One region of the Rhizobium sp. BR 250 genome, then DNA from elsewhere that is predicted to be linked to it. Evidence: riboswitches for the same ligand, from Rfam matches in the RefSeq annotation. Region 1 holds a riboswitch; each other region holds the start of a gene.
The links. Region 1 has a riboswitch for cobalamin ahead of QD336_RS11345 (ABC transporter substrate-binding protein). Riboswitches for the same ligand answer to the same signal wherever they lie in the genome.
Positions count from the first base shown of each region.

Region 1 (7,161 bases):
TACTAGTCAACATTTATGTTTTAGAGCCATTCTTAACTGACCGGTACATGAGCTGAAGACCGATGATCGACACTATCCAATATGGCAAAAACGACAGCCTGAGAGACGAAATAAAGGCCTATTGGTCCGGCCGCGCCGCGACTTTCGACCTTTCACCCGGGCATGAAATTTTCTCCGAGGACGAGCGCGCGGCCTGGCACGCGCTTATCCTGAAACATCTGGGCCGCGGCGAGGGCCGCAAGGCGCTCGACCTCGCCAGCGGCACCGGCGTCATCTCGCACCTGATGGACGATCTCGGCTTTCAGGTCACGGGCATGGACTGGTCCGAGACGATGCTGGGGCTTGCCCGAGAGAAGGCGAAAAGCCGTGGGCGCAACATCCGCTTTTTTGTCGGTGATGCCGAAAATACGATGGAGCCGGACGAAAGCGCCGACGTCATCATCACCCGCCATCTGGTCTGGACGCTGGTGGACCCGCAGGCAAGCTTTGCCGAATGGTTCCGTGTTCTGAAACCCGGCGGGCAACTGCTGATCGTCGACGGCGATTTTGTGAATACCGGCTGGCGCGAAAGACTGGTGAAGAAACTGGCCGCCGGCCTGGAGAACATCGGCCTCGTCAAACCGGACCAGCCGCACAAGCCGGCGGACCCGGAAAACACCTTCAACAGCATTCTCTCTCGAGTCTATTTTTCGAAGGGTGCGAGGGCCGGCGATGTCGCGACGATGTTGCGTGCGGCCGGTTTCGAGCCTGTCTCGATCGATCAGGAGCTTCAGGCCATTCACCGCGCCCAGGCGAAAAATTTCAGCCTGCTGAAGGGCATCCTGCGCGGTCTGCAGCACCGTTACGCGGTCTGCGCGGTGAAGCCCGGCGACAACTCCGTCACCCCGGACTAGATCCGGGGTCCAGCACGATCAAGTCCTTGTCTCTTCACGGCGCAGACGCGCCGTGACTGGATGCCGGATCTAGTCCGGCTGACGGATAAGAGCTCGGCGCGACCTCATTTTCCCGCCTGCTCGAAAAGATCATCAAGCCGGGTCTTGGCACGACCTGGCACGTCGATTTCCTTGTAGCTCTGCGGCAGGGTCGCCTCGCCCACCTTGATCAGCATGACCATGCCCATGCCGTAATGCGGAGAGCATTTGATGCCGTAAAAGCCGGGCTTTTCGAACCCGGTCTCGAACTCGTCATTGATCCGGCTTTTGAACCCTTCGACACCTTCGGGAACCATGCCGTCAATGGTCGCGGCATTATGGCTCTTGTGGGTGGGAACGAAGCGCACGCGGTCGCCGGGGGCGATTTCCAGGAAATCTGGCTCGAATACCATCGGGCCTTTTTCACCCCGGTTCAGCATCTTCACCTCGAAGGTCTCGGCCGAAGCATGAAGGGGAAACCCTGTGGCCACCACGGCAATTGCGGCAGCGGCGCAAAACCCTCTGGCCTTTACAGCGGCGTCTACGAGCGTCGTGAATGTCATCATCGTGCCAGTACTTTCCTTGCTGGATCAGCCCGCCCATGGGCCGGCAGAAAACGAATATGGGAAAAACCGCCCTCATCCATGGTGACCGCACATTTCACCCCGAAGACGTCCGCGATCGTTGCGGCCGTCAGGACCTCCCGCGGTGGCCCGACCGCGATCATCTCACCCCGATGCATGATGGCGACGCGGTCGCAGAACATGGCGGCATGATTGAGATCATGCAGCGCCGCCACGACCGTCAGCCCCTGCCGGCGCACCAGGTCGAGCAAGCCGATCTGGTGGCCGATGTCGAGGTGATTGGTCGGTTCGTCCAGCAGCAGGATATGCGGCTCCTGCGCCAGGGCTCGGGCAATATGCAGGCGCTGCCGTTCGCCACCGGAAAGGTGGTGCCAGCTGCGTTCCGCCTTGTCGGCCATATCCACATTGGCAAGTGCTGCATCAACGATGGCGCTGTCATTCTGCGACCATGCGGAAAGCGGGCCGAGATAGGGCGTGCGCCCAAGTTCCACCGCCTGCCGCGCGGTGATGCGCTCGGTGGTTTCGGCCTGCTGCTCCACGAAGGCCAGCCGGCGCGCGAGTTCGCGCCGTCCTAATGAGCCAAGCGGCTCCTCGCCAAGCGTAACGTGTCCCCGGCGCGGTTTGCGGATGCCGGCCAGCATGGACAGAAGCGTGCTCTTGCCGGAACCGTTCGGGCCGATGATGCCGAGAAACTCCCCGGAACCGACATCGAGCGAAACGCCGCGGACGATATCGATATTGCCGGCATGGAAATGCAGGCCGTGGGCGGATAATTTCATGACCGCCCCCTTTTCTGCCCCAGGATGAAGGCGAAGGCGGGCGCGCCGACCAGCGCGGTGATGACGCCGATCGGCAGCACCTGGCCCGGAATGACGATGCGCGAGAGAACATCGGCGATAATCATGAAAACTGCACCTGTCAGCGCCGTCACCGGCAGCAATATGCCATGACGGACACCAACGAAGATGCGCGCGGCATGCGGAATGACGAGCCCGACAAAACCGATGGAACCGACCAGCGACACCATCGCGGCCGTCATGATTGCGGAAACGGAGATCAGCACCGCATAGACCCAGCGCACCGGAATGCCGAGCGAGGCTGCCGCCTGACCGCCGAAGGCGAAGGCATCCAGCGCCCGGGCATACCAGAGACAAACCGCAAGGCCCGCAAGGCTGACCGGCAAGGCCAGCCAGACATCCGGCCAGCGCACGCCGGAAAGATTGCCGAGCAGCCAGAACATGATGCCGCGCGCCTGTTCAGCATTGGCGGATTTGGTAACGATGAAGGAGGTCATGGCGTTGAACAGCTGCGAACCGGCAACCCCAGCCAGAATGATGGCGCTATTGCCATGCCCCGCCCGCACGGCCAGAAGGCTGACCAGCGAAAAAGCCACAAAAGCGCCGATGAGCGCGCCGGCCGGCATCGTCAAAAACCCCGCGCCGAAACCCAGAAGCGCCACGGCGACGGCACCGGTGGAGGCCCCGGCAGAGATGCCGAGAATATAGGGATCGGCAAGCGGGTTGCGCAAAAGCGATTGCAACACCGCCCCGGCAAGCGCCAGCGACGCCCCGCAACAGGCGGCAACAACGGCGCGGCTGAGGCGGTAACTCCAGACGATGCCCTCATCCAGCGGTTCAAGCGGATAACCCGCGTGGAAGACGCGGTTGGCGATGGTTTTCGCCACGACATCGAAAGGAATGGCAGTCTCGCCGATGGCCGCTCCGGCCATCAGCGCGACAAGCAGCAGGGCAAGCGCGGCAAATGCCAGCCCCGCCCTGCCAAGATGGGTAGAGAAACGGTTCACTTGGCGAGGCCAGCGGCCGAAATAGCCTCGGCCAGCGTTTCGATACCTTCGATAGTGCGAATGGTCGGGTTCATCGCCTGCGCATCCATGTCGAACACATGGCTTTCCTTGACGGCGGGCATGATGCTGGCCACGGGATCGGTTTCCAGGAACTTGCGCTTGACGGCAATATCGTCGGCCGGGAAGCGGCGGCGGTCCATCTTGCCGGCCACGATCACGGTCGGATTGGCCTTGGCGATGGTTTCCCAGCCAACGGTCGGCCATTCCTCATCGCTTTCGATGATATTCTTCAGGCCGAGCGCGGACATGATGTAACCGGGAGCGCCGTTGCGGCCGGCGACATAGGGGTCGATATCCAGTTCGGCGCTGGAGAACCAGAAGACGGCGGAAAGCTTGCCATTCGCGGAGGCGATCTTGGCGCGGGCGGCTTCCTCGCGCTTTTTCAGGTCGGCAACGACGTCTTCTCCGCGATCCTGCACGTTGAAGATTTTGGCAAGGTCGCGGATTTCCTGATAGATCAGCTCCATGGTGAAGCCCGTGTTGCGCACGCCATCACCACCGCCGGAATTGTCCTTGCCGACGCAATCGGCAGGCGAGGTATAGACGGGAATGCCGAGTTCGGCGAATTGCGCCGGCGTACCGACAACACCTTCCGGGCCGATCTGCCACTGGAACTGCGTCGTGACGAGGTCCGGCTTCTTGCCGACAACCGCCTCGAAGCTCGGATCATTATCGGCCAGCCGTTCGACCTTGGCATTGGCCTCCTCATAACCCTTCAGAACCGGGCCGATCCACAATGCCGTGCCCACTACCTTGTCAGCAACACCGAGCAGGTAAAGAACCTCGGTCGTGCTCTGGCCGACGGATACGGTGCGGGCGGGAGCCTGCTTGAAGGTGATCTCCTGGCCGCAGCTGTTGATCGTCAGGGGATAGGTGGTTTCGGCAGCATTGGCGCTGACAACAGGCAAAGCCGAAAGCACGGCGGCCAGAAAGCCGGCATGGACCGGCAGGCGTCTAGAATGAAACATGTGTTCTCCAGTCGAAAGTAAAACTTATTCCAGAGCAGCAGGCGTCAGAACGCGCAGCAACAGCGGGACGTCTTGTACGGAGAACGGTAATAGGACGCAAACGAAATGTTATGAAATAACATTACAATCTCCTCTTCCGGGCTTCCCCGCCCGTAACGATGGTTTATATTTTGACGGCAGGTCTCCTGGCTCACGGATTTGCGTCACTCACCTGCCTTCCCGTATTCCGGAGAATACAGTGGCATGACGCCTTCAAGCGTCACGGGGATGAACGACAATCCGCTTACAGTTGCGGGGGCAGCCACGGCATTGAACGAAAAAATCGCCCGCACCATGTTCCCTATTAATCCCTTCGCCTTTCGGCTGCAGGAACCGTCGCTTTCTCACATAAGGGGCAAGAGGCGGGGCGTCAATTGCGATCGTGTCGCAGCTCAGCACAAAGTCAGAACAGGGAAGGACCGGCCAGCGCAAAAATTCTCGCCGTGCCGGAGCCCATGGGCTGCGGTTCGTCTTTCGTCATGGTCGTCAGCGTTTCGATCGCCACCAAGCCGGATTGCGCGAGAAAATCAGCGAAGGAACCGCTGTCGCGCACGGCATCGAGACGGACAAGCTGTTCTTCCAGATCGACAAAATGCCGCCTGACGAGCGCAATCGCATCCATTTCCTCCACGGCAACGACCGGACCGATGATGTGGCCTCGCCCCGCCGCCCGGCGCAGCGCAAAGGCGACAAGCCGGCCAGCCTCAAACAGGCCATAACCCGTCTTTTCCATGAGAAGGCGCGACAGGACACTGCTGCGCAAAACGCCGAAAGCCACCCGGTCCAGGTCAGCCACATCGGCAAGGTGTTCTTCGGATAGCGGCTCAATTTTCTGTTTTCTGCCAATGGGCGACATCTCCGCCGGGCATTGCGCCTTTCCCCGAAACAGATGCACTTTTTCCGTTTCTCCGGTGAAACCCAGCCCGGCAAATAACCGCCTCGACTCGTCCGTGGCATTGAGCCGGAGCGATACGGCGGGGAATTTCGTCACAAGCCGCCGCACCAGCCATGGCGCCACGCCCTGTCCTTGCAGGCGCGGGGAAACGATGACCATGCCGAGTGTCGCGAAACCCTCATCATAGGGAAACAGCATCGCGGTTGCGACGACGCGATCGATCTCATCGAGCGCGGCGAGGCCGACGCCGCACTGCCGCAGAAAACACCATTCGTTCGCGTGATATCGCCACCCCACCGCCATGGAAAGCGCGTGCAGATGATCGGCCTCTACATCGGCGATATCCACGGTTCGCAACTCGAAACTATCGACTTTGAGCAGCTCCATAGCAAACGGCTCTCATTTCCTCCGGCGCGGAACCTTGATCCCGGCAGCCCAGCCACGACATCCGAAGATAACCAGGCTTGCCAGCAGGAATTTTCCGAAAGCACTGGAAGGACACAACAATCTACCGAAATCACCCGCATTTCAGCAGATAAACGCCGCTCACCACTTTAAGCTTTCGACGTTGAAACGACGGGGGCAGCCATGAACGCAATCGAAATTCTGGAGCGTCTTGTCGGCTTCCCATCGGTCGTCGGAACCGCCAATGGCGATATCGCCGGATGGATCGCCGACTATCTTGAAAATCACGGCGCGAAAGTATCGCTGCTTGCCGGCCCTGAAGGCGACCGCGCCAATCTCTTCGCGAGCTTCGGCCCGACGGATGTCGCCGGATACATCCTCTCCGGCCATATGGATGTGGTGCCTGCTGGTGAGCCGGAATGGTCCTCCGATCCCTTCACGCTGAGAGCCGAAGGCGAGCGTGTTTACGGACGCGGAACCACCGACATGAAGGGTTTTCTCGCCACTGTTCTCGCCGCAGCACCGACATTTTCGCGCCTGGCACTGAAGCGACCCGTGCATATCGCCTTTTCCTATGACGAGGAGGCGGGTTGCCGCGGCGCGCCGCACATGATCGCCCGATTGCCGGAACTATGCGCAAAACCGGCGGGCGCGATCATCGGCGAACCGAGCAATCTGCGCGCCGTGCGCGCCCACAAGGGCAAGGCCGCCGCGCGCATCACCATTCGCGGCCGCTCCGGCCATTCGTCGCGACCCGATCAGGGCGTCAACGCCATTCATCTGATGGCTGACATCATGGCAAAGGCGGTCGCAACAGCGCAGGCACTGACACATGGCCCCTTCGAAACGACTTTCGAGCCTCCCTACTCTTCCCTGCAGATCGGCACGGTGAGGGGCGGACAGGCGCTCAACATCATCCCCGATCATTGCGCCATCGAACTGGAAGCCCGCGCGATTGCCGGTGTGTCGCCGATCGCACTGCTTCAGCCGGTGCGCGATGGCGTGCAGGCGCTTGCCGCCAAGGGCATCGATATCGAATGGGCGCCGATGAGCGACTATCCGGCATTGTCCCTCGCCGCCGATGCGCCGCTCGTAAAGCTTCTGGAAGAATTGACCGGCGCACCCTGCATTCCCGCCGTCAGTTACGGTACGGAGGCCGGGCTTTTCCAGGCGGCGGGCATCGACGCCATCATCTGCGGTCCGGGTGATATCGGCCGCGCCCACAAGCCGGATGAATATGTCACCGCCGGTGAGCTGGCGGCCTGCCAGTCAATGCTGGAAGCACTGGCAAACCGCTGCACGGTTTGAACCTTCGGAACATGGATTTCAGATGACGTTTTTCTTCAATTCCGACGCCAGGCGCGGCGAAATTTTCCGGCAGGCTCTGGCCCGCGACCTGCCGGAACTGCCCTTTTCGATGGATGCCGCAAGCGTCGATCTGGATGCGGTTCGATACCTCATCAGCTGGACGGTGCCCGAGGATATAGGCCGCTAT
Region 1 is NZ_JARWKW010000006.1:58,767-65,927, forward strand. It holds gene QD336_RS11325 (class I SAM-dependent methyltransferase) at 63-893, shown strand; gene QD336_RS11330 (pseudoazurin) at 998-1,477, opposite strand; gene QD336_RS11335 (ABC transporter ATP-binding protein) at 1,474-2,274, opposite strand; gene QD336_RS11340 (FecCD family ABC transporter permease) at 2,271-3,299, opposite strand; gene QD336_RS11345 (ABC transporter substrate-binding protein) at 3,296-4,327, opposite strand; cobalamin riboswitch at 4,486-4,719, opposite strand; gene QD336_RS11350 (GNAT family N-acetyltransferase) at 4,770-5,648, opposite strand; gene argE (acetylornithine deacetylase) at 5,850-6,974, shown strand; gene QD336_RS11360 (2-hydroxyacid dehydrogenase) at 6,997-7,161, shown strand, end outside.

Region 2 (7,161 bases), 170 kb from region 1:
CCCTCCATCCACGGCGAACTTATATCCGGGCTCGATCTTCGCGGACCGGCCGCCTGCGGCGATATTTTCGATGCGGTCCGGCAAGGCGTCCCGGCAATCGGGCTGATCGACGGTCTTTATGGCGATTGCGCCGCCGTCTGGCATAAGGAAATCCTGTTTGCGCTGTCGAGCGGCGTCACCGTTTTCGGTGCCGCCAGCATGGGTGCGCTGAGGGCGGCGGAATGCGCCGCCTTCGGCATGATCGGCATCGGCGATATCTTCGAGGCCTATCGCGACGGGCGCCGGTTTTCCGATGCCGATGTGGCGGTGAGCCACGCACCTGGCGAGCTCGGCTACCGCCCGCTGACGATCGCACTGGTCGATGCCGAGGCGACGCTCGCCGCCTGCCGTGGCTTGGTCACGCCCGAAGAATTCGACGCGCTCTCGCTTGCCGCCGGCACCCTGCATTTTACCCGCAGAACATGGCGCGCCATCGCCGCTGAAGCGGGTCTCGGCCCTGCGACGGCCAATCTGCTCGCCGCACATGCCGTGTCCGTCAAACGAAAGGATGCGGCCAGACTTCTGGCAGCGCTGACAGGCGAGACAGCACCATCCACGCCGCCGCAATCATGGACGCTGCAGAACACCATGTTTTTCCAGCAACTGGCCACGCGGCGGATAGCCGGGGAAAAAGCCTCTTGAGCGTCGCCGGTCCCTTGCCGCTGGTGCCCGATTGCGGCGGGCCGATCCGCACGATCGCACTCGCATTGCCAGCCGCTTTTTTCGCGGAAAGCCGGGCCGATGACACTGTTTCACCGCTCATTCCAATCGGAAACCTGCTCTCGGCCCTGCCATCAGACGTCACCGCCGCCATTGTGATCGATCACGCCAGTTTTGCCACGGCGCAAGACTGGCTCGACAGCATGCAGGTTCCCTGCGCGGCCACGCTGGTTCCCTTGGCTGAAGGTGACAGTGTCCCGCATCCGTGGATACAGGACATGTTCCATGTGCGGACCGGCGATCAGGAGGAGGGCACCGCGGCAGAATTTGTCTCAGTCGCGCAAAGCGCCCTCAGCGTGACCTTGGCCGAACACCTCGGAGCGACAGTTACGCATCTGGATGTGGCCCTGGCGGGCGGCAACCAGCTGGTCGGGCCGAATTTTCGGCTGGTGGGCCATTCCAGCCTGGCGGATGACAGGGGCTTCAGAAAAGCTGCGGCCGCCCCCTCGCAGCGGTGGCGAAAAGTGCAGGCTCTCGATGGCAGACGCGTGCACAGTTTCGGATATCGGCCGGAAGACCTCGGCAAGGTCCCGGTCGCCTTCGATCTTTCCACAACGCGAATTTGCAAACCGGTAATAGCTGGCGGGAAAATGCACCAATGCGGCTTCCATGTTGACCAGTTCGTTTCCGTCACCGGTCTCAAACGAGGGGACCGGCCGTTGCTACTCGTTGCCGATCCGGTCGCCCATGGCGAATGCGATGCCCGCGCAGCAATCGATTTGAAACGAAAACTGGACGCCTCCGCCCTCTCGCTTGCTCGGCAAGGTTTTGCGATCGAGCGAAATCCCATTCCGGTCTCGCCCGCCATCGATACCAACAAATGCCTGCCCAGGCTTTACAACAATGTCCTTCTTGAAAATGTCACACGGCCCGGTCAAAAACGACCATCCGTCTGGCTTCCGCATTTCGGCGACAGGGAGGCACTTGAGGCATTCGACGTGGTCAATCGGCAAATTTGGGACGGACTTGGTTTTCAGGCTATCGGCGTGGCTGGCTGGAGCCATCTTTCCAGCCGCAACGGGGCGTTGCGATGCGCAATAAAAGTGATAAATCGCGAGAGGAACACAAAGTTATGAACAGAAAACTGTATTACTTTGTCAAAAAAGCATCATAATACCCGTGGAAATTGTGTTGAATACATACCTTCAACAATATTAATTGATAATGATCGAATTTAATAACCTCACACAGGAGGAATTTGTAATGCAGGCCAAACTACCCAGCCCGATCGACGTACATGTCGGCGCACAAATCAGAATGCGCCGCAAGTCGCTCGGCATGAGTCAGAGTGCGCTGGCCGGGCGATTGGGCATCACCTTCCAGCAGGTCCAGAAATATGAAAAGGGCGCCAACCGCGTCGGCGCTTCGCGTCTGCAGGCCATTGCGTCGATTCTCGGCGTTGAGGTCAGCTCCCTTTTCGCCAATGCCACACCCGATGGCGGCGCCGCCAACCCGGCGCTGGGCACGATCAATGCCATGCAGACCTTCGTGGCCTCGAATGAAGGTTTTTCGCTGAACCAGGCCTTTTCGCGCATCAAGAGTGCAGCCGTGCGCCGGAGCATCGTGGCTCTCGTCACATCGCTCGCAGCAACCGAAGCGGCGGAAAATGCCGGCGCAGCAACGGACAAGAGCGACGATTGACGCAGGTGTGACGCTCGCGTGACGCTCGATGTGGTCAAAAATGAACAACGCGGGATCAACGCGTTTTCATACTGTCGACTGTCGAGAGGGAATCATGGTGGCGTCTACCTCAGCAATACTTGAACAGGATAATGCAGACGAGATTTTGGCACTCGGGCGGATGGTCTCCTATCTTTGCCAGCGTTCGAAATCCCTGGAACTGGGCATGTCGACCTATTTCCTGGAAATGGCGTTGTTGTCGCTGGCCCAGGATATCAATCAGCAGGGTCTGCCGCCCGCGGAGCTGAATGCCAGCGCCTTCGCATCGACCGATCTGCATTGAGCACTTCTGCAACGGCATAGACAGGCAGGATTGAGCGTTTCCATTCCGACCTCCAGTCGTGAAAACCCGGGAACCTTTCTCTTCTCCCTATGCCCTCCCCCTTTTCTCGGCGAAAGCCATGACAGAGGCCCGGTTTTGCCGGGCCTCTGTCATATCAGGGCGCTGCGCGGCGAAGTTCGGCCGCCGCAGCGACCATATTGACCAGCGCCGGCCTGACCTCTTCCCATTTGCGGGTTTTCAGACCGCAATCCGGGTTGATCCAGAGCTGCCGATCGTCAAGCCTTTCCCGCGCCAAAGCCAGAAGATCGACCATTTCCGCGACTGCCGGCACGCGCGGCGAATGGATATCGTAAACGCCGGGGCCGATCTGGTTCGGATATTTGTAGGTCCGGAAGGCATCCAGCAGTTCCATCTTCGAACGCGAGGTCTCGATGGAGATCACGTCGGCATCCATCGCCGCAATCGCGTCGATGATCTGGTTGAATTCGGAATAGCACATGTGAGTGTGCACCTGCGTCCGGTCGCCCACGCCGCTGGAGCAAATGCGGAAGCAATCCACCGCCCAGCCGAGATAATCCTGCCAGTCCCTATGCCGAAGCGGCAGGCCTTCACGTAACGCCGCCTCATCGATCTGGATCATCTGCGCACCGGCTGCCTCGAGATCGTTGACCTCATCGCGGATGGCGAGCGCGATCTGCCGGCAGGTCAGACTTCTGGCGATATCGTCACGGACGAAGGACCAGTTGAGGATCGTCACCGGCCCGGTCAGCATGCCTTTAACGGGCTTTTCGGTGAGCGACTGGGAATAGTCCCACCAGCGAACCGTCATCGGCTTCGGACGCGACACATCGCCGAAGATGATCGGTGGGCGCACGTAACGCGAGCCGTAGCTCTGCACCCATGCATGTTGGGTGAAGGCGAAGCCGGAAAGCTGCTCGCCGAAATATTGCACCATGTCGTTACGCTCGAACTCGCCGTGGACGAGAACGTCGAGGCCGATTTCCTCCTGCCAGCGGATCGTCGCTTCGGTTTCCTTCCGCAGGAAGTTTTCATATTGCGCGTCGGTCAGGGCGCCCTTGGAATGCGCGGAGCGAGCTTTCCTCACCTCCGGCGTCTGCGGGAAAGAGCCGATGGTCGTCGTCGGGAAAAGCGGCAGGGCGATGGCCTGCGATTGCAGCTTCTGCCGCTCGGCAAAGGCGCTCGCCCGTTGCCTGTCGGCGGCGCCGATCGTCGCGATGCGTTTTTGAACGGTGGTATCCGTTACCTTTGGCGAGGATGCACGTGCGGCGACCGCCCGCGAGGCCGCTTCCAGTTCCGGCGCAACAGTGGCCCTGCCCTCACCCAAAGCCCGGCCGAGCGTGGCAAGCTCGCCGAGCTTCTGGGTGGCAAAAGACAGCCAGCTCTTCAGATCGGCATCGAGGCCGGTTTCCAGTTCGAGATCGACCGGAACATGCAGCAGCGAGCAGGACGGCGCGATTTGAAAGGCCGCCGCACCCCGTTCGGCAATGGCGGTTTCCAGCTTGCCGATGATCGCGGCGAGATCGGCACGCCAGATATTGCGGCCGTCAATGACGCCGAGCGACAGGACGCGGTTTGCGGGCAAGACCTTCAATGCGGCCTCCAACGCTTCGGGCGCGCGCACCAGATCGAGATGAAGACCCGCGACCGGAAGCGCCGCGACGGCCTGCAAATTATCCTCAAGACCGCCGAAATAGGTGGCGATGAGGATTTTGAGATCAGGCGCGGCCTTTGACAGAGCCTGATAAGCGACGGCAAGCGCATGGCGTTCGCCCTCTGAAAGATCCAGCACGGCCACCGGCTCGTCGATCTGCACCCAATCCGCCCCGGCGGCGCGGAGACGACGCAGCAGTTCTTCATAAACGGGCAGCAGCTTCGCCAGAAGATCGAGCGGCTTGAAGGCCGCCTCTCGCGCCTTGGCAAGCTTCAGAAACGTGACCGGGCCGAGGATGACGGGTCGTGTGTGAATGCCGAGCGCTTTAGCCTCGAGGAAATGGTCGACCGGTTTTTGCGAGGTAAGCACGAAATGCTGCTCCTCGGAAACCTCCGGCACCATGTAATGATAATTGGTGTCGAACCACTTGGTCATTTCCAGCGCCGGAACGCCCTGGCCATGATGCGCATGTCCTTCATGAACGTGGTCGCAGCCGGCATGGGCCTCGCTCTGACTTCCGCGCGCCATGGCGAAATAGGTCGACAGGGAGACATCTCCGCCCGTCCATCCGTAGATCGACGGAATGGCCCCCACCATCACGGCCGTGTCGAGCACGTGATCATAGAGGGAGAAATCATTGGAGGGGATAAGGCTGATCCCCTTTTCCCGCTGAAGCGCCCAGTTCTCGGCGCGCAGCCTGCCGGCGGTTTCGAGAAGGTCCGTTTCGGAAATCTTTCCGGACCAGAAGCCTTCAAGCGCGAACTTCAATTCACGATGACGGCCGATCCTCGGAAAACCGAGCGATGCGACTGGAATGGTCTTGTCTGGCATTGTCATACCCCATTTGGTTGGGGGGCATGGGTAAAGCGGACGCGTGCAGGCCCGGCCTTGCCGAACCATTGCGCAACCACCGGGACACCCCGCCCGTGGACGTTATTTTGTCCTGGCAGGTCTCCTGGCTCGCGGGTCGCCGCCTTTGCCCGTCTTCCCGGGGCTTTCACCCCAGTGACGTTGTGGACAAAGGCTCGCCGCTTACAGTTGCGGGGGCAGCTCCGGTCTTGCCGATCTTCGGCGCACCGGATTCCCTCTTAGCTCCGGGCTGAAACAATCACCCCGGAGAACCATGACACCCGCCATTCTCAACAGGGGTGTCACAATGTCAATAGACATAAAGAAATCTTTATATCTTTATTTGATTGAGACCAACGATCTCAGAATGTGACCGCGCCCGGTCCCGGCACCGCGCCCGATGGGACCTTGCCCAGAATGATCATGCCGAGAACCTCGTCCTTGGTCACATCCTGCGTGCGGGCATGGCCAACCACCTTGCCATTCTTCATCACGAAAACCCGGTCGGCCAGATCGAAGACATCGTGAATATCGTGGCTGATGAGGAAGATGCCGATGCCCTGCCGTTTCAGCTCCTTGACGAGATCGCCCACCTGCGCCGTTTCCTGCGGCCCGAGCGCTGCCGTCGGCTCGTCCATGATGAGGATGCGGGCATCGAACAGAATGGCGCGGGCGATGGCGACGGATTGCCGCTGGCCGCCCGAAAGCGCTTTCACCGGCTCCTTGAACCGCCGGAAATTGGGGTTGAGGCGGCCCATGACCTCACGCGCCGAGGCTTCCATGGCGACATCGTCCAGCGTTCCCCATTTCGTCTTCAGCTCGCGGCCAAGATAAAGATTGGCCGCCGCATCGACATTATCCGCCACGGCCAGCGTCTGGTAGATGGTCTCGATGCCGTATTTCTTGGCATCGCGGGGATTGCGGATATCGGCATCCTCGCCATTGATGAGGATATCGCCGCCATCGCGCCGGTAAGCGCCGGAAAGTATCTTGATGAGCGTCGATTTGCCGGCGCCATTATGGCCGAGAAGGGCAACCACCTCACCGGGGAAAAGATCGACAGAGGCGTTTTCCACCGCGTGGATGCCGCCGAAGGAAATGGAAATATTGCGCATTTCCACGAGGGGCGTGACTTGGTCCGTCATAGGAGTTCTCCTCGGTTCTTACTTGGCGCGGGCGCGGTAGATGGTGTCGAGCCAGACGGCGACGACCAGGACCACACCGACGACGATGCGCTGGAAGGGTGTATCGATACCCACCAGCACCATGCCGGATTGCAGCGACTGCATCACGAGCGCACCGAGCATTGCGCCCGCTACGGTTCCGACACCGCCGGCGAGCGAGGTGCCGCCGATGACGGCCGCCGCGATGGTGTAAAGTTCGTCCAACTCACCCTGGGCATTGGTGGCGGCGTTGAGGCGGGCGGTCGAAATCGCCGCGGCGATGGCGCACAGAACGCCCATCAGCGTGAAGATCTTCACCGTGACCCAGCGGGTCTTGATACCGGCCAGTTCCGCCGCTTCCGGATTGCCACCGATGGCGAAGACATAACGTCCGAAGCGCAGCCTTGTCGCGATGAAGGTCATGACCGCGCCGACCGCGAGCGCCATGAGCACCGGAATGGCGATGCCATGCGCGATGAACAATCCGCCTTCCGGCCAGGCAATGCCATTGGCGTCGGCATAGTTGCGGGCAATGTTCACCGGCCAGGGATAGCTGTTGACCACGGCCACGAAACCGACGACGACGAGGCAGCCGAGCGCCACCAGAAAATATTCCGCCCAGACGGGCCGCAGCGGAAAGCCGAAACGGCGGCGCTGGCGGCGGGAATTCAGGATTGCCGCAACGATGGCGACGCAGGCAATGGCGGCCGCGATCCAGCTCCATGTCGCGCCAATCGAGCCGCTGGTACCGCCGC
Region 2 is NZ_JARWKW010000006.1:229,455-236,615, forward strand. It holds gene QD336_RS12115 (TfuA-like protein) at 1-681, shown strand, start outside; gene QD336_RS12120 (hypothetical protein) at 678-1,835, shown strand; gene QD336_RS12125 (helix-turn-helix domain-containing protein) at 1,963-2,400, shown strand; gene QD336_RS12130 (hypothetical protein) at 2,495-2,722, shown strand; gene metE (5-methyltetrahydropteroyltriglutamate--homocysteine S-methyltransferase) at 2,877-5,225, opposite strand; cobalamin riboswitch at 5,323-5,535, opposite strand; gene QD336_RS12140 (ATP-binding cassette domain-containing protein) at 5,606-6,388, opposite strand; gene QD336_RS12145 (sugar ABC transporter permease) at 6,407-7,161, opposite strand, start outside.
Region 2: it holds a riboswitch for cobalamin, as region 1 does, so the genes downstream of both, metE (5-methyltetrahydropteroyltriglutamate--homocysteine S-methyltransferase) here and QD336_RS11345 (ABC transporter substrate-binding protein) in region 1, are expected to answer to the same signal.

Region 3 (7,161 bases), on a different contig from region 1:
TGAGGGCTCGTTGGTTTATCCGGCGCGGCCGGAATTGTGGGGGTAAACCCAGAATATCGGAGGGAAAGGGATGCAAACGTCGCGGCTGGTTTCTTCTCCCCGCCGGGGAGAAGGTGGCCCGAAGGATCGGATGAGGGAACTCGCTCTCCGGATATCTCCACCCTCGCCCCCTCATCCCACTGCCGCGGACTTCTCCCCCTCGGGGAAAAGAAACAAGCGGTGACAGCTCGCTCCATATGAGCTAGCTGCGGTTCGTCTATGAAGACGCTGATTTGTCCGGCCCGGCCGGAATTATGGGAGTGGTGGTAACGTTCGGGTTTCGCGTGCAAACACTGCGCCGACCGTCAAAGCGGTCCATGCAGCATCACATCAAGACGACCACCCACTTTGCCGCAGATTCAGCGTCATCCTCGGGCTTGTCCCGAGGATCTATCCACGTCGCGTAAAATCGATCGGTTGCCGATCCTCGGGACAAGCCCGAGGATGACGACAGAGAGTGGGGCCACGCCTGGCGATGAACCGCCCCCGTCAAGCAGCAATTCAAGCCGCGTGCTTGCCGATCAGACCCGGGATTTCCACCGGCTCCATTTCTCCCGAAACATGTTCGGAAGCACCGCTCGTCTGCATCCAGGTGATCAGCTCGAAGCTGCCATCGGCATTTTCGGCAATCGCCGTGCAGCTTTCCACCCAGTCGCCGGTATTGATGTAGCGAATGCCGTCCATGTCCTCCATCACCGCATGGTGAATATGGCCACAGATGACGCCGTCGACATTGTTGCGGCGCGCCTCGTCGGCCACCACGCGCTGGAATTCGCCGATGAAGTTGACCGCGTGCTTGACCTGCAGCTTGGCCCAGGCCGAAAACGACCAGTAAGGCAGGCCGATGCGGCGGCGCACGGCGGCGATGGCGATGTTGATGGCGATGGCCGCGTCATAGGCCCAGTCGCCAAGATAGGCGAGCAGGCGGGCATTGCGCACCACCACGTCGAACTCGTCGCCATGGATGATGAGGTATTTCTTGCCGTCGGCCGCCTCGTGGATCATGCGCTCGGCCACTTCGATGCCGCCGAAATGCATGCCGGGGAATTCCCGCAGGAATTCATCGTGATTGCCGGGAATATAGACGATGCGCGTGCCCTTGCGGGCCTTGCGCAGCAGCTTCTGCACCACGTCGTTGCAGCCCTGCGGCCAGTACCAGCTGCGGCGCAGGCGCCAGCCGTCGACGATGTCGCCCACGAGAATGATCGTCTCGGCCTCGTGATATTTCAGGAAGTCGAGCAGATAGTCCGTCTTGGCCGCCTTGGAGCCGAGATGAACATCCGAAATGAAAAGCGTTCTGAACTGTCTGGTTTCGATTTGACCGGCCACGGATTTCATCCCCCTGTTCGGTTGCGTCCCTGCGGCTTTCTTACCTCTCAGAACCAGACTCGTGTTGCAGCAACATGACAGACGCCGGTTTTTATAGGGAATATGACGAAAGCCTTCACGAAAACGCGAATAAGCCGTGGCCGCATTTGCATAAGATGCCCGTAAATAACGGCTGTACCGCAGGGAAGTTTGTTGTATTCAGAGGGCCGGAATTGAACCAGACATGACGGTGGAAGAATGACCTCTCACGATAAGAACAACACGCCCGCCAACACGGCAAAGGCCGACATCGAGGAACAGGCGCTCTTTTTCCACCGCTATCCGCGCCCCGGCAAGCTGGAAATCCAGGCCACCAAGCCACTCGGCAACCAGCGCGATCTCGCGCTCGCCTATTCGCCGGGTGTTGCCGCCCCCTGCCTCGCCATCCATGAAAACCCGGAAACCGCAGCGGAATATACCGCCCGCGCCAATCTCGTCGCCGTCATCTCCAACGGTACGGCGGTGCTCGGCCTCGGCAATATCGGCCCGCTTGCTTCCAAGCCCGTCATGGAAGGCAAGGCCGTCCTCTTCAAGAAATTCGCGGGCATCGACGTCTTCGATATCGAGATCGACGCCCCCGGCATCAATGACATGGTGTCGACCATTTCGGCGCTGGAGCCCACCTTCGGCGGTATCAACCTTGAGGATATCAAGGCGCCGGAATGTTTCGAGGTGGAACGCCAGCTGCGCGAGAAGATGAATATCCCCGTCTTCCACGACGACCAGCACGGCACCGCGATCATCGTTGCCGCCGCCGTCACCAATGCGCTGGAACTGGCGGGCAAGTCGCTCGCGAGCGTCAAGATCGTCGCCTCCGGCGCGGGTGCTGCTGCCCTTGCCTGCCTCAACCTGCTCGTCGCCATGGGCGCGAAAAAGGAAAACATCTGGGTCCATGACATTGAAGGCCTCGTTTATGACGGCCGCAACACGCTGATGGACGAGTGGAAGGAAGTCTACGCCCAGAAGACCGACAAGCGCGTGCTGGCTGAGTCCATCGACGGCGCCGATGTCTTCCTCGGCCTTTCGGCCGCCGGCGTGCTGAAGCCGGAACTGCTGGAGCGCATGGCGGAAAATCCGCTGATCCTCGCACTCGCCAACCCCAATCCCGAGATAATGCCGGAGGCGGCGCGTGCGGCCCGTCCGGATGCGATGATCTGCACCGGCCGTTCGGACTTCCCGAACCAGGTGAACAACGTTCTCTGCTTCCCCTATATCTTCCGCGGCGCGCTGGATTGCGGCGCGACGACCATCAACGAAGAAATGAAGATGGCCGCCGTGCAGGCCATCGCCGAGCTTGCCCGCGAGGAAGTTTCCGAAGTGGCCGCCAGGGCCTATAGCGGCGAAACGCCGGTCTTCGGCCCGAACTATCTCATTCCCTCGCCCTTCGATCCACGCCTCATCCTGCGCATCGCGCCGGCCGTTGCCCGTGCCGCCGCCGCAAGCGGTGTCGCCGCCCGGCCGATCACCGATTTCGAAGCCTATCTCGACCAGCTGAACCGTTTCGTCTGGCGCTCGGGCTTCATCATGAAGCCGGTCTTTAACGCCGCCAAGGCCGCCGAAAAGAAGCGCATCATCTTTGCCGAAGGCGAAGACGAGCGCGTGCTGCGTGCCGCCCAGGTGCTGCTTGAAGAAGGCACCGGCATTCCGATCCTCATCGGCCGTCCGCAGATCATCGAAACGCGCCTGAAGCGCTTCGGCCTGCGCATCCGCCCGCATGCAGATTTCGCGGTGGTCAATCCGGAAGACGATCCGCGTTACCGTGACTATGTCGATGATTATTTCGCCCTTGTCGGCCGCGCCGGCATCAACCCGGAAGCGGCGCGTACCATCGTGCGCACCAACTCCACCGTCATCGGCGCGCTTTCGGTGAAGCGTGGCGAAGCGGATGCGCTGATCTGCGGCATCGAAGGCCGCTACGACCGCCACCTGCGCGACGTGAACCAGATCATTGGCAAGCAGGAAGGCGTGCGTTCCTTTGCGGGCCTCAGCCTGCTCATCACCCAGCAGGGCGCGCTGTTCCTCACCGATACTTTCGTGAACTATGACCCGACCTCCGAGGAAGTGGCGGAAATGGCCATTCTCGCGGCCAAGGAAATCCGCCGCTTCGGCATCACGCCGAAGGTGGCACTCGCCAGCCACTCCAATTTCGGCTCGCGCGATTCCGAAAGCGCCCGCAAGATGCGCCGCGCCCTGAAGATCGTGCAGGAAGCCGCACCGGAACTGGAAGTGGACGGCGAAATGCAGGGCGGCTCGGCGCTGTCGGAAGCGCTGCGCAAGCGCGCCATGCCGAACAGCGTGCTGACGGGTGAAGCGAACCTGCTGGTCTTCCCGAACCTTGATGCCGCCAACATCACGCTCGGCGTCACCCGCACGCTGACGGAGGGCCTGCATGTGGGCCCGATCCTGCTCGGCACTGCCCTGCCCGCCCATATCCTGTCGCCCAGCGTCACCTCGCGCGGCGTCGTCAACATGGCGGCCTTTGCCGTGGTGCAGGCCTCGCACCCTTCGGTGTGATAGAGGCCGCATTAACGCAATTTTGAACAGGCTGTTGCCGCATTGCGGCAACAGCTTATGTTATCTTCCTGAAACACGGATTTCGTGAAGTATAACGCCCCTGCCACCGGCCGGGGACATCGAACGGATCGCACAATTGACCCGGCGCAGCCGCATCATCGGCCTCCTGCTTCCCCTTGTTTTCATGGCCCCGGCCGCCGCTTTTGCGGATCAGGTCTGCGATACGCTTTATGCGCAGTTGCGCGAGCCGCCGCGCGTCGTCGGCAACACGGCCGAGGTGCGGCGCTACGCCAATGCGCTCGCGCGCCAGAACATCGTGATCCGCAAGATCAGGAACGATCTGCGCGGTTATGGCTGTTCGTCAGGCAGCGTCACTGTTTATGGCAATCCCAATGCCGGCCTCTGCGCTGAAATCGGCGATGCGCTCGCCGAGGCGGAGAGCGAACGCGACGCCATCATCCGCGACCGCGACGATGCCATGGCAACCGCGCGCAGCGACAACGGCGACATCAGACGCCAGCGCATTCTCGCCGCCCTTGATGCCAATGGCTGCAGCCCCGCCCCGGAAACGAACGCGCAATTGCCGCCGGCGCCCGATGTAACGCGTTATCCCGATGCCTTCCGGCAAAATGGCAACGAACCGGGACAAGCGGGGCTTTCACCCTACCCCAACGCCGCCGCCGAGGGTGGGCTTCGCACACTGTGCGTGCGCACCTGCGACGGCTCGTTCTTCCCGATCGCCTCCAATGCCTCACCGCTCGATTTCCGCGCCCAGGCCGAACAATGCCAGAAAATGTGCCCGGGAACCGAGACGGAGCTTTATTTCCATTCCATGGCGGATCAGGAAACCGCCGACATGATCTCCGCCGAAACCGGCAAACCCTACAAGGACCTGCCGACCGCCTTCGCCTACCGCAATTCCTCAACGAAAGCGCCCGGCTGCGCCTGCAACATGGCGGCCTATCACGAAGACATGCAAAAGCAGGAAGACGCCGCCCGGCCGGAATCCGAAAAGCCCTATTCCAGCATCACCACCATTCCATCACCCCAAGGTGACAAGAGTGGCGACAAGCAGCAGAAACCCGCCGAACAGCAACAGGCCGCCAAGCCACCGGAACAGCCCGTGCCCGAGCGCGACTATGATCCGAACGACGCCAAGGTGCGCGTTATCGGCCCGAAATTCCTGCCGGACCAGACGGGCCGGATCGACCTGAAGAACCCGGCATTGAAGGGCATTCAGCCGCAGCAGTGACATATGTTTTGGATCCGGGCAGGTACCACTTGCTTCTTCTCCCAGCCGGGGAGAAGTCCGCGGCAGCGGGATGAGGTGACAAGGGTCGAGATATTCGGAGAGCGTGCCCCCTCATCCGACCCTTCGGGCCACCTTCTCCCCGGCGGGGAGAAGAAACAAGCGGCAAGGCTCCACGTCACTCACAGACCGTCTAACTCCCTTACCGCCCGCCCCAGCGGTTGCGAAACACCAGTTCCTCCAGCGGCACACGCTGGCGCCAGCCCTTCACCGCCAGTTCCGGCTCGGTATAGAGCTCATTGACCCGCCCAAGGCACAGCCAGGCGACGATCTCGATATGCTCGGGGATATCGAGAATGGCGCGAACATCGCTGTCATGGAAGATGCTGACCCAGCCGACGCCGATGCCTTCGGCGCGGGCGGCGAGCCAGAGGTTCTGGATGGCGCAGACGGTGGAATAGACATCCGTGCGCGGATTGTGGGTGCGGCCCAGCACCACCTTGCCACCGCGCGTGGGATCGCAGGTGACGCAGATGCTGAGCGGCGCCTTGCGGATGCCTTCGAGCTTCAGGCTGCGATAAAGCGCCTGCTTTTCCCCCGCAAACATCGCCGCCGCCTCCTCATTGGCGCGGCTGAAGGCCACCCATGCCGCCTGGCGCACGGCGCCATCGGTGACGAGGGTGAAGTTCCATGGCTGCATGAAACCGACGGAAGGTGCGGAATGCGCCGCCTTCAGGAGGCGCTCGACGAGATCATCCGGCAGCGGGTCCGGCAGGAACTGGTCGCGCACATCGCGCCGCGTCTCGATGGCGCGGTAGATCGCCTCGCGCTCCTCCCCGGAAAACGGGCGGACGGGCGAAAGTGCGTGACTAAATGGGTTAACGTCAGGCGACGTGGTTAGAGGCGGTTCGGTCGGCATCGTTTATCCCCAACAATGCGGGCGCGCCGGTGCCGAAACCATGCCGGTTTGCAGCGACGACGCACTTTTTCAGCAACCTGCCGCCGTCCGCGCGGTTCGGTCTATCCTGCCAGGCCGGTCTTCTGACTAAGCTTCATCCGCCCCTTTTCGCCTTCCCGAATTGCTTCAGTGGCATGAGAAAAAGAGCATCCGCCTCACAGCGTTGGGCACGTTCCGGTCTCTCACCGGATTCCCGATTCTCCCGCCGCAAGGGCGGGCACCTGACTGGTAAAGCTATGGGCAAAAAGGCTTGCGAACGCAAGTATCGCCAAGGCCGCGCGACAATATGACCGTGCTCCTCACCTCCGTCATTCCGGCCTTGAGCCGGAATCCAGCCGACGCGGCTCTCACGCAGCGGAGGGCATCCTTTCAGCCCAATGACTTGGGCTGGCTGGATACCGGACCAAGTCCAGCATGACGGGAGGGGGTACACCACCTCGTCAGAATCGCATCACCCCACCGGGAAATATCTGACATAAGCGAACTCATCCCCATCCGGTGACCAGTTGGGGGAGTTCATCGTGCCCTGCCCGCCAAAAAGCTCAAACAGCGTTTCGACATTGCCGCCATCCATATCCATCAGCCGCACCCGCACATCAAGATCGCGCGGATGGTCGAAGACATCACCGTCATAAGAAACGAACACCACCTTGTCACCCTTCGGAGACGGGTGCGGAAACCAGTCGCCATAGGCGCTGTCGGTGATGCGCTCGACGGCAGAGCCATCCACCCGCACCCGCCAGATCTGCATCAGCCCGGTGCGGCTGGAATTGAAATAGATCCACGCGCCATCCGGCGAATAATCCGGCCCGTCATTGCGGCCTTCACCATGGGTAAGGCGTGTTTCAACACCGCTGTCTATGTCCATGGAATAAATATCGAAAACCTGATCGCGAATGCCGCAATAGGCAAAACCTTTCCCGTTGGGAGACCAGCCATGCCAGTAGGAAGGAAGGTTCTTCGTCATCAATCGCGGCGCGCCGCCCGCCGAAGGCAGCAGATAGATGGCGCTTTTGCCGAATTCCACCTTGTC
Region 3 is NZ_JARWKW010000001.1:168,381-175,541, reverse strand. It holds gene dgcA (N-acetyl-D-Glu racemase DgcA) at 1-46, shown strand, start outside; gene QD336_RS00875 (UDP-2,3-diacylglucosamine diphosphatase) at 541-1,377, opposite strand; gene QD336_RS00870 (NADP-dependent malic enzyme) at 1,606-3,921, shown strand; gene QD336_RS00865 (DUF2865 domain-containing protein) at 4,058-5,173, shown strand; gene bluB (5,6-dimethylbenzimidazole synthase) at 5,373-6,089, opposite strand; cobalamin riboswitch at 6,185-6,368, opposite strand; gene QD336_RS00855 (TolB family protein) at 6,580-7,161, opposite strand, start outside.
Region 3: it holds a riboswitch for cobalamin, as region 1 does, so the genes downstream of both, bluB (5,6-dimethylbenzimidazole synthase) here and QD336_RS11345 (ABC transporter substrate-binding protein) in region 1, are expected to answer to the same signal.

Region 4 (7,161 bases), on a different contig from region 1:
CGATGAGCCGACGGCAGCACTTGGCGTCAAGGAAAGCCGGCGTGTTCTGGAGCTTATTCTCGATGTGCGCTCGCGCGGCCTGCCGATCGTCCTGATCTCGCATAACATGCCGCATGTGTTCGAAGTTGCGGATCGCATCCATATCCACCGGCTGGGCAAACGCCTTTGCGTCATCAATCCGAAGGACTATTCCATGTCGGATGCCGTCGCCTTCATGACCGGCGCGAAGGAAGCGCCGCAGGAAACGCTTGCCGCATGACACTGAAGCTCGAGACGATCGTTGAAGACGTTCTTCGGCGGGCAAAGGGTCAATCCCGTTTCATCATAGCCATTGCCGGTCCCCCTGGGGCCGGCAAATCCACGCTGGCGGATGCGCTTTGTGATGCTTTGCTGGCGCGGGGCGAAACGGCCGCCGTGCTGCCCATGGATGGCTTCCATATGGACAATGGCATTCTCGAAGAACGGGGGCTGCTGCCGCGAAAGGGCGCGCCCGAAACCTTCGACGTGCGTGGCTTCCTCGATATCGTCTCCGCCGTCCGCAAGGGCGGGCAGGAGGTTCTTGTTCCGGTTTTCGACCGCTCCCGCGAAATCGCCATCGCCTCGGCCCGCGCGATTGCGCCGGACACGCGCCTGATCCTTGCCGAAGGCAATTATCTGCTGCTCAACGAGACACCCTGGACGACACTGTCCGGTAGCTTCGATCTCACCATTTTTGTGGGTCCATCCGTCGCAGTGCTTGAAGAGAGGCTGCGTAACAGATGGCGAGGCTATGGTCTCGATGACGCTCAAATCCACGCCAAACTGTTTGAGAACGATCTTCCCAACGGAAAAAGGGTGATCGAAAACGCCCGCCCCGCCGATATCCACATCGATATCTGGGAATAGGTTAACGCTTTCCCGTCCCTAAGCCACAAAGCGCATTTGCCGTTAAGCCTTTGTTGGCCATGTGTTGAATCTTTTTGATCCACAGGGTGGGGCTTTTGTGTGTCTATTCATTGACGTGAAAATTTCCTCATATACTATATGTGGTGTTCGAGGTTCTTCCGATTCGCAAGGATTGGGAGCTAAGACGGGAATTCGGTGCGTGATGCCATCATGGCGGAGCAAGGCCGAAACTGCCCCCGCAACTGTAAGCGGTGAGCATCGTTCCAATTTGGGTCACTGGGGCTGAAAGCCCCGGGAAGGCCGGAATAGATGTTGTGACCCGCAAGTCAGGAGACCTGCCTTGAGCGCAAACGTCCACGGGCGGGGTGTCCGGAGGAAGGTGTATGACGCAAATGATTTGCGTACGCCCTTTTCTGCCCCCTCCAGAACAAGCTTCGGGGTGAAGTCATGCCAGTGCATTTCTTTAAGTTGCTACGCTCGTCGGCGTAGAGAGTGATTTTGCGCGGCTTGCAGCGTTTTCAGGAAAACCGGACCCCGGTTTCGATCCGGAGATGCGACAAGTCGCCTGGGCTGCGCGCCTCACCTGAATGACAGATCCACCGCCACCCGATTGCGATTGCAGTCGGCAATGTTGAGCCGTGTCCGAAACCGGCTTCGAGAGAGGAAATTATGACCGTCACCGTTTACAGCAAGCCCGCTTGCGTCCAATGCACCGCCACGTATCGTGCGCTCGACCGCATCGGCGTTCCCTATGAGATCATCGATATTTCCGAAGATGCGGATGCGCTCGATCATGTTCGGGGTCTCGGTTACATGCAGGTTCCCGTCGTCGTTGCCGGCGAACGGCATTGGGCGGGTTTCCGGCCTGATATGATTGGCTCGATTAGCTGAGGCGGCAGGGCGATGGGTCTGATCGTCTATTATTCCAGCCGCTCTGAAAACACCCATCGTTTCCTTCTGAAACTGGGACGGCGTCTGTTTCGCCTGCCGCTCGGCGCCGAGGAGGACGTGCCTCAGGTGTCGGAGCCCTATGTGCTCGTTACCCCCACCTATGGGGGCGGCGGCACCAAAGGGGCCGTGCCGAAGCCGGTCATCCGGTTCTTGAACGAGCCCTCCAACCGAAATCTCATTCGCGGCGTCATCGCGGCGGGCAACACGAATTTTGGCGCAGCTTTCGCATCCGCCGGAGACATCGTCTCGCGCAAATGCGCAGTGCCGTTTCTCTATCGCTTCGAGCTTCTCGGCACGGAGGAAGATGTCGCCAACGTCAAACATGGATTGGAACGATTTTGGACACGCTGACCTCAAGCGCGCTGCGCAAGGACGCCAAACAGCCCGTAGCCGCAAGCCAGAAACCGGTTGAGACGGGACTGGATTATCACGCGCTGAACGCGATGCTGAACCTCTATGACGAAAACGGGAAGATCCAGCTCGACAAGGATCGCCTGGCCGCCCGGCAATATTTCCTCCAGCACGTCAACCAGAACACGGTATTTTTCCATAACCTCAGGGAAAAGCTCGATTATCTGGTAACGGAGGGATATTACGAGCAGGAGGTGCTGGACCAGTATTCCTTCAATTTCGTGCGTGACCTCTATGACGAGGCCTATGCCCGGAAGTTCCGTTTTCCGACCTTCCTCGGCGCTTTCAAATATTACACCTCCTACACGCTGAAGACCTTTGACGGAAAACGTTATCTCGAGCGTTACGAGGATCGCGTCTGCATGGTTGCGCTTGCGCTCGCGCGCGGTGATGAGCAGCTTGCCCGCGATCTGGTCGATGAGATCATTTCAGGCCGCTTCCAGCCGGCGACGCCGACCTTTCTCAACGCCGGCAAGAAGAGCCGCGGCGAGCTGGTGTCGTGTTTTCTGCTGCGCGTGGAAGACAATATGGAAAGCATCGGCCGCTCCATCAATTCGGCGCTGCAGCTTTCCAAGCGCGGTGGTGGCGTGGCGCTCTCCCTGACCAATATTCGCGAGGCCGGCGCGCCGATCAAGCAGATCGAAAACCAGTCTTCCGGCGTCATTCCGGTGATGAAGCTGTTGGAAGACAGTTTCTCCTACGCCAATCAGCTGGGGGCTCGCCAGGGTGCCGGCGCGGTCTATCTGCATGCTCATCACCCGGATATCATGCGCTTCCTCGACACGAAGCGCGAAAATGCCGATGAAAAAATCCGCATCAAAACCCTGTCGCTCGGTGTGGTGATCCCCGATATCACCTTCGAACTCGCCCGCAACAACGAGGATATGTACCTCTTCTCGCCCTATGATGTGGAGCGGGTCTATGGCGTGCCGTTGACGGAGATCTCGGTCACCGAAAAATATCATGAGATGGTCGCCGACAGTCGCATCCGCAAGAAGAAGATCAAGGCGCGCGAGTTTTTCCAGATCATCGCCGAAATCCAGTTCGAGAGCGGTTACCCTTACATCATGTTCGAGGACACGGTGAACCGCGCCAATCCGGTCGCCGGCCGTATCAGCATGAGCAATCTCTGCTCGGAAATTCTGCAGGTCAGTGAAGCGAGCGAGTTTGATGCCGATTTGTCCTATAGCCATATGGGCAAGGATATTTCCTGCAATCTCGGTTCGCTGAACATTGCCTCTGCCATGGACTCCGCCGATTTCGGCAAGACCATCGAGACCTCGATCCGGGCGTTGACGGCGGTTTCGGACATGAGCCACATTTCCTCGGTCCCGTCCGTGGAAAAGGGCAATGATGCGAGCCACGCCATTGGCCTCGGCCAGATGAACCTGCACGGCTATCTGGCGCGCGAACGCATCTTCTACGGTTCGGAAGAAGGCATCGATTTCACCAATATCTATTTCTACACCGTGACCTATCACGCCATCCGCGCCAGCAACCGGCTGGCGGTGGAACGGGGCCAGAGCTTCAAGGGCTTTGAAAACTCCAAATATGCCTCGGGCGAATATTTCGACAAATATACCGACCGGGAATGGTTGCCCGCGACGGAAAAGGTCCGTGAGCTGTTCGAAAAAGCCGGCATTGCCATTCCAACGCAGGAAGACTGGACAGCGTTGAAGCAGGACGTGATGGCATCGGGTCTCTATAACCAGAACCTGCAGGCCGTGCCGCCCACTGGCTCGATCTCCTATATCAACCACTCCACCTCTTCCATTCACCCGATTGTTTCGAAGATCGAAATTCGCAAAGAGGGCAAGATCGGTCGCGTTTATTACCCGGCTTCTTATCTTTCGAACGACAATCTCGAATATTATCAGGATGCCTATGAGATCGGCCCTGAGAAGATCATCGACACCTATGCAGCGGCCACCCAGCATGTCGATCAGGGCCTGTCGCTGACGCTGTTCTTCCGCGATACGGCGACGACACGCGATATCAACCGGGCACAGATCTATGCCTGGAAGAAGGGCATCAAGACCATCTATTACATCCGTTTGCGCCAGATGGCGCTGGAAGGCACGCAGGTTCAGGGCTGCGTTTCCTGCACGCTCTGATTTGAGGGACAAGAGAATGAACATCGCCGTAAAACCCGCGTCCCGTATCCGCGCGGTCAACTGGAACCGCATCGAGGACGACAAGGACCTCGAAGTCTGGAACCGCCTGACCTCGAACTTCTGGCTGCCGGAAAAGGTGCCGCTTTCCAACGACATCCCGTCCTGGGGAACGCTGAAGCCGGAAGAGCAGAAACTGACGATCCGTGTCTTCACCGGGCTGACATTGCTCGACACGATCCAGAACGGCGTCGGTGCCGTGCGCCTGATGGCGGATGCGGCTACGCCGCATGAGGAGGCCGTGCTCTCCAACATCTCCTTCATGGAGGCCGTGCACGCCCGTTCCTATTCGTCGATCTTTTCAACGCTCTGCCTCACACCGGATGTTGACGACGCCTATCGCTGGTCGGAAGAAAACGAGTTCCTGCAGCGCAAATCCGCGCTCATCATGCGCGAATATGACAGCGGCGATCCGCTGAAGAAAAAGATCGCCAGCGTGTTTCTGGAAAGTTTCCTGTTCTATTCCGGCTTCTATTTGCCGATGTTCTGGTCAAGCCGCGCCAAGCTCACCAACACGGCAGACCTCATCCGTCTCATCATCCGCGATGAGGCCGTGCACGGCTATTATATCGGTTACAAGTTCCAGCGGGCGCTGGACCGCCTTGGCGAGGCGCAAAGACAGGAAATCAAGGATTTTGCCTTCGATCTGCTGCTCGAGCTTTACGACAACGAGGCGAAATATACCGAAGACCTCTATGACGGCGTTGGCCTGACGGAAGACGTCAAGCAGTTCCTGCATTACAATGCCAACAAGGCCCTGATGAATCTGGGTTATGAGGCGCTGTTTCCGGCCGAGGCTTGCCGGGTCAATCCGGCGATCCTCTCGGCGCTCTCGCCCAATGCCGATGAAAATCACGACTTCTTCTCAGGGTCCGGCTCATCCTATGTCATCGGCAAGGCGGTCGCCACCGAGGATGAAGACTGGGATTTCTGAAACCGGTGTGCCACCAAGAACCCGCAGAAACTATTGCGGGTTCACCACCTGGCTTGCAAGGCGGAAGGGGCTGGAAACGGTCGCTCCGATAGCATCGAAAACGAAGGCTCCCGCACTGTTGATGTCGCCGCCGCGCCTGCTTGCCTCAAGTTGCGGCACCATGGAGGCCAGCGCCGCATAGCGGTCGTGATTGAGCGGGTCCGACGCTTCGAGATTAGAGATGTCGACGAATTGCACGCCTTCCTTCAGGGCAGCTTCCTGCACCTGGCGGTCGGTAACATCCAGTGCGCCGATGCGGGTGACATCGGCACCCAGGATGGAGGACGCTTTCAGGGCTCGGTCGTCCTTGGACACCAGCACCGTGAGCGGCGGGTCGAGCCGGCCGACCACCTCGATCTGCTTGCGGAAGACATCGGCGTCGATATCGGGCGCAGCCAACACCACCTGCAGCTTGGCGATGACATCGTTTTTGCCCTGGAAGCGTAGTTGCCGCAATGCTTCCATGACCAGCCAGCCGCCCATGCTGTGGCCGAACAGGACGACGCTTTTCTTCGGGGTCTGGCGGGTTAGGTCGGTCAACAGCGCGGCGAGCGCATCGCGTGAAAAGGTCGCCGATTCCTTGTCGGCGACGTAGCCGGTGACATTGGCCTGCGACGGCCAGGAAAAGACCAGCGGCACGCCGTTCATATTGGCATCGGCAGCCATCTGCGCCGCGCGGAACAGGGCTTCCTGGTAGCTGTAATTGTAACCATGCACAAAAAGCGCGATCTGCCTGCCGGAGCGGGCAATGTCGCCAAGATCGGCGTTGAGTTGCGGCTTGGTCAGCATATCGGCTCTGGTGACGACAAAGTCCCTGTTCGGATCCGGCTTGCCGCTGGCCCATTCGATTTTCCCGCTTTTATGGGTGGGCGGAATGGAAATGTCGAAGCGTGCATAGTTGGGCTCGACCGCGCGCCCTGTGCCGAAGCCTTTTTTCGCCTCCTTGTCCTTCTCCCGTGTGCTCGCCACATAGGCGGTCACTATTTTCGTGCCACGGGTCTTGGTATTGACCGCTTGCAGCACATCTGCCCCCGGTCGGCCCGCGCAGGAGGAAATAAGACCGAGCGTGAGAAGGAGCGAAAGGATCAGGCGCATGGATGGCTACCGGTGACAGGGAACGGGTTCATAAATAACTTCCCGCTGGAAAAGTTGCTACTGGAGAATGAATTGGTCTTCGGCACGGTTGGGCATTCCCCTCCTTGCCATCCGGCCATGTTCGTTTTAGGCCGTACAGATGACGAACAAGGTGTCGCTTTTACGGCTGAAACTCACGGACTTCCGCAACTATGCGGCGGGGGCGCTCACGCTTGATGACAGGCATGTGGTGCTGACGGGCGATAATGGCTCCGGCAAGACCAATCTGCTCGAGGCTGTTTCCTTTCTTTCGCCAGGACGCGGCCTGCGCCGGGCCATCTTGTCCGATGTGACACGGGTGGGGGCGGAAGCCACTGGTTTCTCGATCTTTGCCGATGTCGAGGGCATGGATGGTGAGGTCGCCATCGGCACAGGGATCGAAGGCGATGGCGAGGTGGTGTCGCGTCGCCTGCGCCTGAACGGCACGCCCGTCAAATCCGTCGATGAATTGACCGACCATCTGCGGGTTCTGTGGCTGACACCCGCCATGGATGGTCTCTTTACCGGCTCCTCATCGGACCGCCGGCGTTTTCTCGATCGGCTGGTGCTGTCGCTTGATCCCGCTCATGGTCGGCGGGCAAGCGATTTCGAAAAGGCCATGCGCGGCCGCAACCGTCTGCTTTCGGAAGGCCGCTT
Region 4 is NZ_JARWKW010000003.1:419,047-426,207, reverse strand. It holds gene QD336_RS07360 (ATP-binding cassette domain-containing protein) at 1-259, shown strand, start outside; gene QD336_RS07355 (nucleoside triphosphate hydrolase) at 256-885, shown strand; cobalamin riboswitch at 1,019-1,242, shown strand; gene nrdH (glutaredoxin-like protein NrdH) at 1,555-1,776, shown strand; gene nrdI (class Ib ribonucleoside-diphosphate reductase assembly flavoprotein NrdI) at 1,789-2,187, shown strand; gene nrdE (class 1b ribonucleoside-diphosphate reductase subunit alpha) at 2,175-4,361, shown strand; gene nrdF (class 1b ribonucleoside-diphosphate reductase subunit beta) at 4,378-5,352, shown strand; gene QD336_RS07330 (alpha/beta hydrolase) at 5,383-6,486, opposite strand; gene recF (DNA replication/repair protein RecF) at 6,626-7,161, shown strand, end outside.
Region 4: it holds a riboswitch for cobalamin, as region 1 does, so the genes downstream of both, nrdH (glutaredoxin-like protein NrdH) here and QD336_RS11345 (ABC transporter substrate-binding protein) in region 1, are expected to answer to the same signal.